Microbulbifer sp. A4B17: one gene and its partner. Each later gene encodes a partner of the first gene's protein in a complex. Links are inferred from orthologs where the notes say so. Each region holds a gene or a part of one and is shown on either strand. Other genes may lie near its edges. The genes, in order: mfd and uvrA.

Region 1 (8,455 bases):
CGCGAGTCAGACCAGACAGTTTATCTGCGCTGTAGCTTTGGAACTGTTCCGCTGCATCGCCGTCTATGCCAATCACGACGGATTGCAGAACACGACGAGCGCCACGGTTAATCGCAACAACACGACCGGCAGCAGGCGCTGTGTAGCGCACGCCTTCAGTTTTTTTGTCGCTAAACAACAGCTGACCAAGATTGACGCGATCCCCTACAGCCACTGCCATTGTCGGCTTCATCCCGTGATAATCGGGGCCGAGAACAGCAACGGTCTTGATCGCAGGTCCTTTTTGAATGACCTGCTCGGGCGCGCCGGATATGGGTAAGTCCAATCCCCGACGGATCTTTCTCATACGCCTATGCCTAAGTTTCTAGTTTAAAAAAATTGCAATAGGACCCACCGTCCCATGCCTGGGATGACGGGTCCTATTGTGGAATTCCGTGCTGCGAGGGCTTATGCCGTATCACCCGTGAACCGGGAGGAAGGAAGCTAACTAAAAAGGATGTGCGCGCTAACTTCTCGGCGCACGGCCGCCCCGCAAAATCGCGCGCATTATAAAGATGGGCCAGAGTCATTACCAGTCTGGAAAGTCTTTAAGTAGCACTAAGATTGGAAATTTCTGTTGAAAAAACAGGGATTTGGGGAGATATGGTGCGGCGACTGGAACAGTCGCCGAAACCCCGCAGTCGGCTCTGGGTACCGACTGCGGTGAGGAAGCGTGACGCCTTAGTCCTCTTTCGGGAACAGCTTGTAACGAACGCCAGCCATATCTTCCAGGCAGCGAACTACCTGGCAGCTATAACCGAACTCGTTGTCGTACCAGCAGTAGAGCACAGCGTTTTTACCATCCACGATAGTCGCAGTGGAATCGAATACGCAGGCAACACGAGAGCCAACAAAATCGCTGGACACCACTTCCGGAGAGTTGGTGAAATCGATCTGCTGACGCAGCGGCGAGTGCAGCGCCACATCGCGCATATATTCGTTCAGCTCTTCCTTGGTGGTCTCCTTACCCAGATTCAGGTTCAGGATCGCCATGGAAACATTTGGAGTCGGGACACGAATTGCATTGCCGGTGAGCTTACCTTTCAGCTCAGGCAGCGCTTTGGCAACCGCCTTGGCAGCACCGGTTTCGGTTAGAACCATGTTCAGCGCAGCTGCGCGACCGCGACGTTCACCTTTGTGGTAGTTGTCGATCAGGTTCTGGTCGTTGGTGTAAGCGTGTACAGTTTCTACGTGACCGTGCTCAACACCGTAGCCGTCCATCATCGCCTTCAGGACCGGCACGATGGCGTTAGTGGTGCAGGAAGCTGCGGACAGCACCTTGTCTTCCGGCTTAATATCGCTACTGTTGATACCGTAAACGATATTCTTGATATCGCCCTTGCCCGGAGCCGTCAGAAGCACCTTGGAGGCGCCTGGGCTCTGCAAGTGCTGGCTCAGGCCTTCTTCATCACGCCATACACCGGTGCTGTCAACGATAATCGCATCGTTGATACCGTGCTGGGTGTAATCCACTTCCTGCGGGGAGTTGGCGTAGATGATCTTGATTTCGTTACCGTTACAGATCAGGGAGTTAGTCTCCTCGTCCACACGGATAGTACCCTGGAAAGCGCCGTGTACGGAGTCGCGACGCAACAGAGAAGCACGCTTCACCAAATCGTTGGGCGCCTTGCCCTTGCGCAGTACGATAGCGCGCAGACGCAGAACGTCACCACTACCGGCCTTGTCGATCAACAGGCGGGCAACCAGACGGCCGATACGACCAAAACCGTAGATAACAACATCTTTGGATTCGGGCAGAGGCTTGCCGGCACCCGCTGCGTCGGACAGCTCTTCACGTACAAACTCGTCCACAGACAAGCCGCGATCGTCGCGCATGTACTTGTTAGTCATGGTTCCCAGGTCGATATGTACGGGACCCAGCTCCATCTTGCAGATGGCTTCCAACACAGGGAAAGTTTCAAACTCGGAGAGTTCATTTTCCTCAACCTGACGCACGAAACGGTGCGCTTTCATAATGCTCAGAACTGAGCGATTAACCAGGTTGCGGCCGTACATATAAATACCGACGTTGCTCTCACGGTTGAGCTTTCCAATCATCGGGATCATGGATTCAGCCAGCGCTTCACGCTGCTTCCAGTCCTTGAAAAAGTCCGCGGGCTTCGGTCGCTTCTGAGTCACTATCGGACACCTCTGCATTGTATTTAGTAGGCAAGAAATACAGTTCTGAAACCACTCAGAACCGCATGGCTGCGCATTATAGTGTTCGCTTTACACTGCGCAACTGAGCAAAAAAGAGCCAAAAAAATGTAGTAAAACTACCTTTTTGTAGCCCGCCCCGGCAGTAGTGCGCAATCCCCAAAAAGCGTAGTTGTTCCCGATTGGAAACACAGGCAGGGTTAAGATTCCCTGCAGCCAAAACCGTTCGCGGCTACAATAGCCGGCCTCGAAGACATCTCGAATGAATGCGCGGATATATAAGGAAAGATGACAGAAATACAGCCCCTGACCCCACCGAAGTTTCGCTCCTCCAGTGACCGTCAATTTTGGGGACAACTGCATGGCGCAGCTGCCGCGCTCGCCATCCTCAATACGGCACGCAATAACAAAGCGCCCACCCTGTTAATCACAAAGGACAGTCTCGAAGCGCACCGTTTAGAGGTGCAATTGAAATTTTTTAACAAAGCGCGGCGAGATAAGGGTGAAAACAGGGAGCTGGAAATCTTCCATTTTCCCGATTGGGAAATCCTCCCCTACGATACCTTCTCACCCCATCAGGATATTATCTCGGACCGCCTCGCCACCCTTTACCAGCTACCGAAGATGGGGGCGGGGATCGTCATTATCCCAGTCAGCACCCTGATGCACCGGCTACCGCCCTGCAACTATATTGCCGGCAATGCGCTGATATTGGAGGAAGGGCAGCAGTTTGATATCGATATCCAGCGGAGACTGCTGGAGCAGGCCGGCTACCACTGTGTAGACACCGTCTACGAGCATGGTGAATTCGCCGTGCGCGGTTCATTGATGGATATTTTCCCAATGGGCAGCCCCCTTCCCTACCGCATCGACCTGTTCGACGATGAAATCGAATCCCTGCGCACCTTTGACCCGGAAACCCAGCGCACTATCGACAAGGTAAAAACCATACACCTTTTACCTGCGCGGGAATTCCCTTTGCACAAGGCCGCTCTGTCAGGGTTCCTGCAAAACTGGCACGGCGAATTCGACAGCGATCCCAGCCAGGTACCAATTTACCAGGATATCAGTGCAGGAATTGCCCCGGCGGGTATCGAGTACTACCTACCACTGTTTTTCGATGGCAACTGCTCCAGTCTGTTCGATTACCTGCCCGAGGGCAGCCAAGCATTTCTGCAGGGGGATATTCAACAACCGCTGGATAACTTCTGGCGCGAAGTCAGCAACCGCTATGAAAGCCGTCGCGGCGACCTGACCCGCCCCATATTGCCACCGCGCCAGATATTACTGGAAATTGATGAGCTCAATGGTGCTCTGAAATCCATGCCCAGGGTAATCTTCTCCACAGAAAGCCTGCCAGAAGCCCAGGGAAATTTTAATTTTGCCACTGCCGCACCGCCCAAGCTGCCGGTAGACGGCAAGGCCGAACAACCTCTGGCCGCACTGGAAAGCTACCTGATGGAATATTCCGGCCGACTGCTCTTCTGCGCTGAAAGTAGCGGGCGGCGTGAAGCACTGTTGGAGCTTCTAAAGGGAATCCGCCTTACCCCACCCAGTTTTAAAAGCTGGCAGGACTTCCTCGCCGCAGAGGACTCTATCGGCATTACCGTCGCGCCGATAGACCAGGGGCTGTTGCTAAAGGACCCACAGATCAATCTAATTGCGGAACCACAGCTATTTGGCGAGAGAGTACTGCAGCAGCGACGCCGCAAAAAAGCTAAAGACGAAGCGGACAATGCAGTTAAAAACCTGGCTGAATTGCGTACCGGCACCCCCGTAGTCCATATTGATCACGGCGTGGGTCGCTACCGCGGGTTGCAGCACCTGGAAATTGATGGGCAACCGGCAGAGTTCCTGACCCTGGAATATGCCGACGAAGCCAAGCTCTACGTGCCGGTTGCCAGCCTGCATCTGATCAGCCGCTACTCCGGTGCCGATGAAGCCCTGGCCCCGCTACACAAAATGGGTAGCGAGCAGTGGCAAAAAGCCAAGCGCAAAGCTGCCGAGAAGGTGCGCGATGCCGCCGCAGAGCTACTGGATATCTACGCCCGCCGCGAAGCTCGCATTGGCCATGCGTTCGACAATCCGCAACTGGCCTATCGGGAATTCTCCGCAGGCTTCCCCTTCGAAGAAACCCCAGACCAACAGCAGGCTATTGAGGCAGTTTTGGGGGATATGCTCTCAAGCAAGCCCATGGACAGACTGGTGTGTGGCGATGTGGGCTTCGGTAAGACTGAGGTCGCCATGCGTGCTGCCTTTGTCGCCGCCCATGCGGGCAAGCAGGTTGCCATGCTGGTGCCGACTACCCTGCTGGCACAGCAACACTATCAATCTTTCCAGGATCGCTTTGCCGATTGGCCGATTAATATTGAAGTAATCTCCCGCTTCCGCTCCGGCAAGGAAGTGGACAGCGTGAAAGAGAAGGTGGCCAACGGCAAGGTGGATATCCTGGTCGGCACACACAAGCTGCTGCAAAGCGATCTGGACTTTAAAAATCTCGGTCTGCTGATTATCGACGAAGAACACCGCTTTGGCGTCCGACAGAAGGAGCGCCTCAAGAGCCTACGCTCCGAGGTGGATATCCTCAACCTTACCGCCACCCCCATTCCCCGCACCCTGAATATGGCCATGGCCGGTATTCGCGATCTATCGGTGATCGCCACCCCTCCGGCACGGCGTCTCTCTGTGAAAACCTTCGTGCGAGAGCGCGATGAAGCCTTGGTCAAAGAAGCTATCCTGCGGGAAATCCTGCGCGGTGGTCAGGTGTATTTCCTGCACAACGAAGTCAAAAGCATTGAGCGAATCGCGCGGGAATTACAGGAGATGATTCCCGAGGCCCGCATCGGCATAGGCCACGGCCAGATGCGCGAACGGGAGCTGGAACAGGTGATGAGCGACTTCTATCACAAGCGCTTCAATGTCCTGGTCTGTACCACCATTATCGAAACCGGTATCGACGTCCCCACTGCCAACACAATTTTGATCGAGCGCGCCGACAAGTTCGGCCTGGCTCAGCTTCACCAGTTACGCGGTCGCGTGGGTCGCTCGCACCACCAGGCCTATGCCTACCTGCTGACTCCCAACAAGCGCTCCATGACCAGTGATGCGGTGAAGCGCTTGGAAGCGATTAGCGAGGCCCAGGACTTAGGTGCAGGCTTTACCCTGGCAACTCACGACCTGGAAATTCGCGGCGCGGGCGAACTGCTGGGCGAAGAGCAAAGCGGGCAAATCCAGAGTGTAGGCTTCAACCTGTATATGGAAATGCTCGACAAAGCGGTGAAGGCCATTCGTGAGGGCCGGACACCAAATATTGACGACCCCCTCGAATCCCCAGCGATAGATGTCAATCTGCGGGTTGCTGCACTGATTCCCGAAGATTACCTGCCCGATGTCCACGGCCGCCTGATCATGTACAAGCGCATCGCCAATGCTCCCGACAAGCAGCAATTGAAGGAGCTTCAGGTGGAGATGATCGACCGCTTCGGCCTGCTACCGGAGCCGGTAAAACACCTTTTCCGTACTACTGAGATAAAGCTGACGGCTGAAAGCATGGGCATCCGTAAACTAGAGGCCTCAGCTGCGAGAGGGCGTATCGAGTTTGCGGAGAATACCCGTGTAGATCCGCTCACATTGGTTAAGATGGTGCAGACCCAGCCGGGACGCTACCAACTGGCCGGCGCCAACCAACTGAATTTCAGTCTTGATGAGGAAGGTACTGACCGCAAGCTCCAGGAAATTAACGAAGTTCTGGAAAAGCTTGCACAGTGATACCATCCGGCAGGCAGCGGCGGGAGTTGACGACAAAACTAATCAGTCTCCTACTCCTGCTGAACGGCCTATCGGCGATAACACCCTTGGCACCCAAATAGAATTGTTTAAGTGGTAAACCCATGAAAAGGATAATTAGCCTCTGCTCAACCCTGGCGCTCACGCTGGCAGCTACCAGTGCCCAGGCCGTCAACTACGCTGGCAATACTTTCGAAATAGAAATGATCGTATTCGAGCGCCCTCAGGGAATGGAAAAAACCGCAGAGACCTGGCCGACGACACCCCGCCTTCAGTATCCATCACAGTGGATCGACTTTGAAACTTTGCACACCCTACTCCCAAATGCTGAAGAGGAGGTGTTATCGCTTGATGAAATCATATCCTCACATGAAACGAGCAGCCCATCTGCTCCCGAATCAACCGACCTTGGAGAAGGCACTGGCGAAACCTTGCAAGTTGCTGAACCCGCCGCACCAAACCTACTATTAAGGCCAGTACCCAGGTTACTGGACAACAAAGCTGCGGCAATTACCCGCGCCGGGGACAGGGTGCTGTTTCACAAGGCCTGGCGACAGGTTTTAAAAACCAAGAGAAACTCCCCGGCCATTCTGATTGATGGCGGCAGCCAGCTCAGTGGACACAGCCAGCTTGAAGGATCTATCACTCTGAGCGTTGCCCGCTATTTACATATCAGTACTAATCTATGGCTAAATGACTTTTACACACAGCCCGGGGAGCAAAGTATTCTCCTTCCCCAGCGTCCGCAAAATAAAGTGGAAAAACCTCTGCAAATTATAACGGGCAACTACAGTGATATTGAAAGTTCGTATCCACAAAATAGCGGGCTTGATATCGAAAATAGTCAAGACGCAATTAATACCAAAGAACCACTCACATTGGGCGAGCCAGAATTTAAAAAAGAAGAACCTTTATATGTTGCCCACGTCGCGAGATTGCAACACGAGCGACGTTTACGCAGTGGCCAACTGCATTATATCGACCACCCAGCATTCGGTATTCTTATTGAAGTGCGAACTGTAGCCAAGCCCAAGGAAGGATTAAAAGATATAGAAATGCCTGAGAACAACCAAGTAAAAGACAAACAGTCGGAAAGTTAATTTATTTAAATAATTAACTTTCATTAATAGTCCCCGCAAAATTTGTGGGGATTATTATTTTCAACAATCCCCAAACCTTTAAACCCCAAACGAATTAATTTCACCAGTCGCGCAAACACACTGCACCCAACTCTATTTTTAATTGATTTATCTCCAATTAAAATACGGCCACCCAACAAGTAAATACCGCCAACCTCCAATAGCGAAAAAAGGCCATCAATAAGACTCGATCTCAAAACCATTGAAGCGACAAATTGCACAGCAATATTGGGCGCAATAAATATCAGAAAGGTACACACAGTTTTCGGAAAAGCAGGATATGACTAAATTCGCCAACTGGGACACAAACCCGCTTTTAAAAAACTGCCGCTATTGCAAAGCAGATAACAAAAAAGCGGATCATAAAGATCCGCTTTTCAGAGGCGCTGACAGGGCCGGCGTCAATGAGCCGCAGGACCCTACACGACAACAGTTCTTTCAACGAGTGATCTATAAATCACTCACAGGGAACAACATCTTCCGCCAGCAGTCCTTTGTCACCTTGTTGCATTTCGAACTCTACCGCCTGCCCCTCATTAAGGGTTTTGTAGCCCTCGCCGCGAATGCTGCGATAGTGAACGAAAATATCTTCAGTTCCTTCTCCACAGGTGATGAAGCCATAACCCCGTGCGTTATTAAACCACTTCACTGTACCTGTAACGCGATCACTCATTGAGAAAACCTCATTATTGTTATTGCGCCTACCTCTTTTACCTCACTGCTCAATTCGGCAAGAGGGGCAAACGCCACCCCATTGTTAACAAACTGCTCCATGCAGAATGCTATCTTGCTTAATCCGATGAGCATATACTCAAAGGACGTACCCTGATTCTTAGATAAAACAGCGCCAGTGTCTAGTTTTCTATGTGAAATAAATACTACGTTTTTCCCAATATGCGTAATTAACCGTCAAAATCTCCAAAGGCGCTCAATTATAAACTAATCATTTGTACCTTATTGCACTCCCATTCCTCAACTGTCTAACGCGGCCTCTCTCGTAAATGAAGGGATATCGGCGATATGTAATGTTGAAGTTGGGAATGCACAGGATGCTCCATATCCTTCGATTATCTTAAGAATCGTTAGCAGAACATCTTGTTTTACCTCGTGATAACGTACCCAGTCAGTAGTTCGCGTAAAGGTATATACAAAGAAGTCCAAAGATGAGGAAGCAAAACTATTAAAATTAACAATTAGCGTACGATTAGAATCGATTTCAGGATGTTCCTGTAACATATTTTTAACATCTGCCACTATTGCCGCCATATGATGGGCGTCTTCATATCGAATACCAATAGTTTCGAAAATTCTCCGGTTTAACATACGGGAAGGAT
Region 2 (7,758 bases), 2.5 Mb from region 1 along the record:
GCGCTGCATTGCACCATTGGTAAATATTGTATTTTTATCCAGTAGGATACAATAGCGGCTCAGTGTTAGTAAGCGCTACCTTCACGCTCTCTCGCGCAAACCCCACCACAGCAACATCCATAGCAGCAGCACAGCCAAACCCAGAGCAGCAACTGCGGAAGCGCCCCCCAGACCGAACAGCAGGCCACCCAGGCTACCGCCGACAAAGGTGCCAAAGAACTGTAAAGTCGCATAGAGCCCCGTAGCTGCACCTCTCGCTTCCGCCGGAGCCTTCCTGGTTAGCTGCGCCGGCAGCAGGGCTTCAAGCAGGTTGAAACCGGTGAAGAACACTGCCAGTAAGACTACCAGCACCCAGGTGCTTGCAGACAACAAGGCCGCACTGCCACCGATCAAAGCTAAACAAGCAAAATTAAGCGCGAAAGGCACCCGATCACTTTTCTCTGCCGCCCTCATCATTGGCAACATCACCAGGAAGGTGCCGAGCATTAGCGGCCCATACAGTTTCCAGTGTTCGCTCGCCGGCCAATCCAATCTATCGACCAGCACCAGCGGCAAGGCAACGAACAATGCCGTGAGCAACAAGTGGGAAAAAAAGGCCCCGGAAACCAAGCGCCATACAAGGCCGCTTTTAACTACAGTATGAAAACCACTGCCATAAACTGCCGGGCGACGCGCTGCCTCAGGAGCAGGCACGACCCGCCACACCAAGAGGCCGCCCAGTAAAGCCAATCCAGCAGTGACCCAGAAAATCGCAGGTAAACCGCCGACTCCCGCCAGAGCGGGCCCAAGGATCACTGCCAACATAAATGCGATACCGATTGACGCTCCAATAATCGCCATCGCAATACCCCGCTTTTCATCGCGGGTTAAATCTGCAACCAACGCCATCACAGCAGCGGCAATCGCACCACACCCCTGTAGCACCCGCCCCACGATAAGGCCGTAAACCGAGTCGGTCAGCGCAGCGATAACACTGCCCAGGGCAAATAGTGCAAGGCCGGTATAAATAACCGGCTTGCGCCCCCAGCGATCGGACAGGAGCCCCAGAGGAATTTGGAGTATCGCCTGACTCAGGCCATAGGCACCCATTGCCAGCCCCAGCAGCATGGGCGTGCTATCGCGATAGCCCTCGCCGTACACAGTGAGAACCGGCAGGACCATAAACAGGCCCAGCATACGAAAGACATACAGGGAAGCCAGCCCACCCAGGGCGCGGCGCTCAATGGAATTCATGCAAATCCCGGAACAGCATCAAATAGGGCGCGCATTGTACAGTGAGCCGCCTCCCGGCTGTAGGGGAAACAGCACAACTTTTATCCACAACTAGTTACGACCGTACTCATCATCGAGGCGGACAATGTCGTCCTCCCCGAGATAACTGCCGGATTGCACCTCAATCAGCTCCAAGGGAATCGTACCGGGGTTCTCCAAGCGGTGGACCACCCCCAGGGGAATATAAGTCGATTGGTTCTCGGTGATCAGGACCTCTTCTTCACCTCGGGTAACCTTGGCGGTCCCCTGCACCACAACCCAGTGTTCAGCGCGGTGGTGATGCATTTGCAGGGATAACTGCTGGCCCGGCTTCACCACGATACGCTTCACCTGAAAGCGTGGACCCGCATCAATCGAGTCGTAATAGCCCCAGGGCCTATATACCTTGCGATGCCTTTGGGCCTCACTGCGGCCAGTGCTCTTAAGGTTACTGACCAGTTTTTTGACTTCCTGGACCCGTTGCCGGTCAGCGATCAGAAGCGCGTCGTCAGTATCAACAACAACCAGGTCGGATACACCGAGAAGGCTGACCAACCGGCTCTCACCACGCACCAGGCAGCGCTGGGAGTCTTCGAGCAACACATCGCCCTGGAGCAAATTGTCATTGGCATCGCGTTTTGCCAACTCCCACAGCCCCTGCCAGGAGCCTACATCGCTCCAACCCGCATCCATAGGTACAACTGCAGCGGATTCAGTCGGCTCCATTACTGCGTAATCCACAGACTCATCTGCGCAGGCTGCAAAAGCCTCTCTATCCACCCGGGTAAAATCCAGATCCCTCGCGGCACTCTGATAGGCACTGCGGCAGGCTGCGAGAATATCGGAACGGTACCGCTCCAACTCCTCCAGATAGCGGGAGGCGCGGAACAGGAACATGCCACTGTTCCACGAGTATTCCCCGGATGCCAGGTAAGACTCAGCGGTTTCAGTGTCCGGCTTTTCGACGAACTCCGCCACTTTCCAGGCAGTTTCCGCCAATTTATCCCCGCGCCGAATGTAGCCGTAGCCGGTCTCCGCCCGGGTCGGCACAATGCCAAAAGTGACCAGATGTCCCTGCTCTGCCAGGGCTCGAGCCGACTCTACAGATTCCTGAAAGTTTACCTCGTCGGAAACGGCGTGGTCTGCCGGTAATACCAGCAGTAAAGGATCAGTGCCGGACTCCAGTGCTGCCAGGGCAGCCAGGGCGATAGCCGGTGCAGTATTGCGCGCGCAGGGCTCCAGTAAAATGGACTGAGCACCGTGGCCGATTTCCTGCAATTGCTCGGCGGCGGCAAAGCGATGCTCTTCATTGCATACCAGTATCGGCGCCTGTAGTGGCTCAATGCCCTCCAGGCGCCTTAAAGTTGCCTGTAACATCGTCTCACCACCAATAAGGGGTAGGAACTGTTTAGGGTAGGCCTCACGCGAGAGTGGCCACAGGCGCGAGCCAGTGCCACCACAGAGAATCACAGGAATCATCGAATGCTATCTGCCTGAATGTCGGGTATTGCGAAAGACAATTTTCGCACATCAGGTGGCGAGTTTATACTTGACTGTTTTTCCGGCACCGCAGTTGTGATCGCCCCGCGCGGAGCAAGTCCGAGGCCCGGCCCAGTATTAGCAGCATATAGGTAGAGCGTGGACACGATTTATGTAAGGGGTGCTCGCACCCACAACCTGAAGAATATCGATCTGGACATTCCCCGCGATAAACTGATCGTTATCACCGGCCTGTCCGGTTCCGGCAAATCTTCCCTGGCCTTTGACACCCTTTACGCAGAGGGACAGCGCCGCTACGTGGAATCACTCTCCACTTACGCCCGTCAATTCCTGTCGATGATGGAAAAGCCGGATGTGGATACCGTCGAGGGATTGTCACCGGCCATTTCTATCGAGCAGAAGTCCACCTCTCACAACCCCCGCTCCACCGTGGGCACCATCACAGAAATCTATGACTACCTGCGACTGCTGTTCGCCCGGGTTGGAGAACCCCGCTGCCCCGAGCACGACGAACCTCTGCAAGCCCAGACGATCAGCCAGATGGTGGATCAGGTGCTGGCTTTACCGGAAGGCAGCAAGATTATGTTGCTGGCGCCGGTAGTTCGCGATCGAAAGGGTGAGCACCAGCACGTGTTTGAACAACTGCGCCGGGACGGGTTTGTGCGGGCACGGATCGACGGGGTTATCTGTGACCTGGACGACACCCCCAAACTGGATAAGCGCCGCAAGCACACCATTGAGGTGGTGGTAGACCGCTTTAAGGTTCGTGAGGATCTGCAACTGCGTTTGGCGGAATCCTTCGAAACCGCTCTGAATCTCACCGACGGTATCGCCTCCATCAGTTTTATGGATGGAGACCAGGAAGATCGTCTCTTCTCTGCCCGCCACGCCTGCCCCGTCTGTGACTACTCACTGGATGAGCTGGAACCGCGCCTGTTCTCCTTCAACAACCCCGCCGGTGCCTGCCCCAGCTGTGACGGCCTGGGCGTCAAACAGTTCTTTGATGAAGACAAGGTAATTATCGATTCGGAAAGCAGTATTTCCGAGGGCGCCATTCGCGGTTGGGACAGACGCAATATTTACTATTACCACATGCTCGACTCCCTCGCCGAGCACTACGGTTTCGATCTGGATAAGCCCTGGAAAAAATTACGCAAAGCCCACCGCAAGGTTATCCTGCAGGGCAGTGGCGACGAAGAAATCGACTTCAGCTACGTCAATGATCGCGGCGATGTCACCGTGCGCCAGCACACCTTCGAGGGCATTATCCCCAACTTCCAGCGCCGCTACCGGGATACCGAATCCCAATCGGTTCGGGAGGAATTAGCCAAGTATCTGAGCACACAAAAATGCCCAGAGTGTCACGGTACCCGCCTGCGCCGCGAGGCCCGTCATGTCTTTGTGGATAACCGCACCCTGGCACAAATCACTGAGCTGCCTGTAGGCGATGCGTTCGAGTACTTCGACCACGAGCTGACGTTTAAAGGCGCCCAGAAAGAGATTGCCGATAAGATTCTCAAAGAGCTGCGCGATCGATTCCGCTTCCTCGTCGATGTTGGCCTGAATTACCTGACCCTGAACCGCAGTGCAGAAACCCTCTCCGGCGGTGAAGCGCAGCGCATCCGTCTCGCCAGCCAGATCGGCGCCGGCCTCGTGGGCGTAATGTATATTCTCGACGAGCCATCTATCGGCCTACATCAGCGAGACAACGAGCGTCTGCTCAACACCCTCACTCACCTGCGCGATATCGGCAACACCGTTATCGTGGTAGAGCACGATGAGGATGCCATTCGCAGTGCCGACTTTATTGTCGATATTGGCCCCGGTGCCGGTGTCCATGGTGGAGAAGTCGTGGCAGCGGGTACCGCCGATAAAATTGCCAAGTGTAAAAAATCCCTCACCGGTCAATACCTCTCCGGCAAAAAGAAAATTGCCGTACCGGAAGAGCGCTACGTACCCGACTCGGACTATTTGCTGCGCCTCGAAGGCGCCAGTGGAAATAATTTACAGGACGTCGACCTTGAGATCCCGGTAGGATTACTTACCTGTGTTACCGGTGTATCGGGCTCTGGTAAATCCACCCTGATTAATACAACCCTCTATCCACTTGCAGCTACTGCACTTAACAAAGCAACAACCCTTAAAGCCTCCCCTTATAAGGAGGTGCACGGCCTGGAGCACTTCGACAAATGCGTGGATATTGATCAGAGTCCTATCGGGCGCACTCCTCGCTCAAACCCAGCAACTTATACCGGTATTTTTACCCCAATTCGCGACTTGTTTGCCGGCACCCAAGAGGCCCGTTCACGGGGCTATAAACCTGGACGCTTCAGCTTTAACGTCAAGGGTGGGCGCTGTGAAGCCTGCCAGGGCGATGGGGTGATTAAGGTGGAAATGCACTTCTTGCCGGATGTCTATGTACCCTGCGATACCTGCCACGGTAAACGCTACAACCGCGAGACCCTGGAGGTGCACTACAAGGGCAAGAATATCCACGAAGTATTGGAAATGACCGTGGAAGATGCACGGGAATTCTTTGACCCAGTGCCTGCAATCGCGAAGAAATTGCAAACCCTGATAGATGTAGGGCTCTCCTATATCAAGCTTGGTCAGGCTGCCACCACTCTCTCAGGAGGTGAAGCCCAACGGGTAAAACTCTCCCGCGAACTATCCAAACGGGACACTGGGCAAACCCTGTACATCCTCGACGAACCGACTACCGGCCTGCACTTTGCCGATATCCAATTACTACTGGATGTTCTACATCGCCTGCGCGATCACGGCAATACCATCGTAGTGATCGAACACAATCTGGATGTGATCAAAACTGCGGACTGGATAGTAGACCTGGGCCCGGAGGGTGGATCTGGCGGTGGACAAATTATTGCCACAGGGACACCTGAGGATGTCGCAGAAATGGACGTTTCCCATACCGGGCGTTTTCTAAAAACAATGCTGAACTGATTAAATAAGAAAGGATACCGAACTATCAATCGGCATCCTTTTTTATCAGCTCACTTGAAAATAACTAGTAGATAGGTGCAACAAGATATGAAGTTATTCAATCGCGACCGCTTAAATTTAGTGATCGCGGTAAGTGCAATTATGATTTCTCTGGCGTCCTTTTATGCCACCTATTTACAAGCCAGAGCTGCCAATCAACAAGTCAAAATAATGACAATGCCGGTTATTCAGTTCAGCCATGAGAACTATGACGAAGAGAGTAATCGAAACTTGATCACCTTTAACTTCCACAATGCCGGGTCCGGACCCGCCATCCTAAAGTCCGTTAGCTTCAAATATAAAAATACAGAATACTCAAGTACCCATGCTTTTTTACAAGCCTGCTGCCAGGAGGAGCATAAAATGATGATGGGTAAATATAATAAAAACCTTAAAAATCATCACCCTCCCCTTGATGAGGGATTTCAAAGTTCATCAGAAATAAATGGAGTTATCATTCCCGCACAGTCGGAGTATCCTTTCTATTCTTTAAGTCGTGGCACTGCAACTTCTGAACTATGGGAAAAAGTTGATAAAGAGAGATGGAACCTTTCAATTTCTGCCTGCTTCTGTTCTCCGCTGGGAAATTGCTATGAATCAAATTCAAAGAAAATCTCTATGGAAGTAAACCAGTGCCCAGACAATTAACCACCTTACCAGGCAGATTCTAAACGCTTAAGCCATTTCAAATTTAATACAAGCAGGATGCCACAGTGAATATTGATATAAACTGCGACCTGGGTGAAGGTACTGATTTGCACAGCTGTGACAGGGACGCCCAAATCATGCCATTTATTTCCCGCTGCAATATAGCTTGCGGCGGTCACGCTGGCACTCCCGAGATCATGAGCAGATCGATCGAAAACGCTCTCCAAAACAGCTTAAAAATTGGCGCTCACCCCAGCTATCCCGACCGGAAAAATTTTGGCCGAAAATCTTTAGCTATATCTAAGAAAAAATTACTTGACTCTCTTTGCGAACAAATAGGCCAACTGGAAAATATTGCACAAGAGCTTGGAGCAAAGCTGGATCATATTAAGCTACATGGCGCTCTCTATAACGATGCAGAATCAAATATCGAGTTAGCCAAGAGTATTATTAGGCTATTTAATGAAGTTTATCCTTCCCTAAAAATTGTGGGATTAGCCAACGGTGCTATGCAATTCGCTGCCTCCGAAAAAAGTAAATCAATCATTCGCGAAGGCTTTATGGACAGGCAATATCTAAACAAAAGCCAGCTAGCTCCTCGCTCGCTGACAAATGCAATTATTACTGAGACAGAAAAGTGCCTTGAGCAGGCAGTCTGCCTGGCAAAGGGTTTGCAATTTAAAGATTATCATGGTGGCAAACTACAATTTTTCGTAGATACTATCTGCCTTCACAGTGATAACCCCCAGGCTCCAGTTATTGCAAAGCAGCTCAAGCAACACCTCAAAGCAAACGGCGTGAGCATAGCTCGGTGACACACTCTGGCCCTCAAATGCCACTGGCTATTATTGCTAACGGAGATTGCGCCGTAGATATTCGATTCTCCGGCGAACCTTGCGAGGCACTAAGCCGGACGATCATAGGCTTAAGAGTAACTATTTTAGAGCAAGCCTATCCTGGTATTATTGATATAGTTCCTGCATATCAATGCCTGACAGTTATTTTCAACCCCTCTGTTTGTAATCATACAACTCTTTATAAACTGCTAACGAAAGCTACCGAAGAATTCCTTAGCGGCCCTGTATCCACCCCGAAAAAATCTCGGATAGTACGCATTCCCGTATGCTATGAAGAGGGATTCTCTCCCGACCTGAAAGCTTTAGCAGAGCACGCCGAATTATCCATACAGGAAATTATTGAGCGGCACACTGCACGGCGTTATTTGGTCCATATGCTGGGATTTACCCCAGGCTTTTTGTACCTTGGAGGGCTTGATCCAAAACTCTATTGTCCAAGAAAAGAAACTCCCCGAACCAAAATACCCGCAGGTGCAGTCGGTATTGGCGGAAAGCAAAC

The links.
Region 2: the proteins of mfd (region 1) and uvrA are in contact, whole or in part, in a crystal structure (PDB 4DFC), measured with the Escherichia coli proteins. The link is inferred for Microbulbifer sp. A4B17 from one-to-one orthologs.

Annotation. Positions count from the first base shown.
Region 1 is NZ_CP029064.1:3,120,413-3,128,867, forward strand. The notes cover bases 2,119-6,164. They hold mfd (transcription-repair coupling factor), read left to right. Parts: upstream 2,119-2,484; coding sequence 2,485-5,964; downstream 5,965-6,164. Other genes in these bases: BTJ40_RS13900 (glyceraldehyde-3-phosphate dehydrogenase), read right to left, coding at 2,119-2,196; BTJ40_RS13910 (CsiV family protein), read left to right, coding at 6,087-6,164. Also shown: BTJ40_RS13895 (Na(+)-translocating NADH-quinone reductase subunit A), read right to left, coding at 1-346; more of BTJ40_RS13900, read right to left, coding at 721-2,118; more of BTJ40_RS13910, read left to right, coding at 6,165-7,082; BTJ40_RS13920 (cold-shock protein), read right to left, coding at 7,579-7,794; BTJ40_RS13925 (mechanosensitive ion channel family protein), read right to left, coding at 8,094-8,455. UniProt on the Escherichia coli protein: Couples transcription and DNA repair by recognizing RNA polymerase (RNAP) stalled at DNA lesions. Mediates ATP-dependent release of RNAP and its truncated transcript from the DNA, and recruitment of nucleotide excision repair machinery to the damaged site.
Region 2 is NZ_CP029064.1:625,848-633,605, reverse strand. What follows is about bases 2,567-5,915. They hold uvrA (excinuclease ABC subunit UvrA), read left to right. Parts: upstream 2,567-2,889; coding sequence 2,890-5,715; downstream 5,716-5,915. Other genes in these bases: BTJ40_RS02855 (hypothetical protein), read left to right, coding at 5,803-5,915; BTJ40_RS02865 (mannose-1-phosphate guanylyltransferase/mannose-6-phosphate isomerase), read right to left, coding at 2,567-2,730. Also shown: BTJ40_RS02870 (MFS transporter), read right to left, coding at 82-1,233; more of BTJ40_RS02865, read right to left, coding at 1,324-2,566; more of BTJ40_RS02855, read left to right, coding at 5,916-6,402; 5-oxoprolinase subunit PxpA, read left to right, coding at 6,468-7,217; 5-oxoprolinase subunit PxpB, read left to right, coding at 7,214-7,758. UniProt on the Escherichia coli protein: The UvrABC repair system catalyzes the recognition and processing of DNA lesions. UvrA is an ATPase and a DNA-binding protein. A damage recognition complex composed of 2 UvrA and 2 UvrB subunits scans DNA for abnormalities.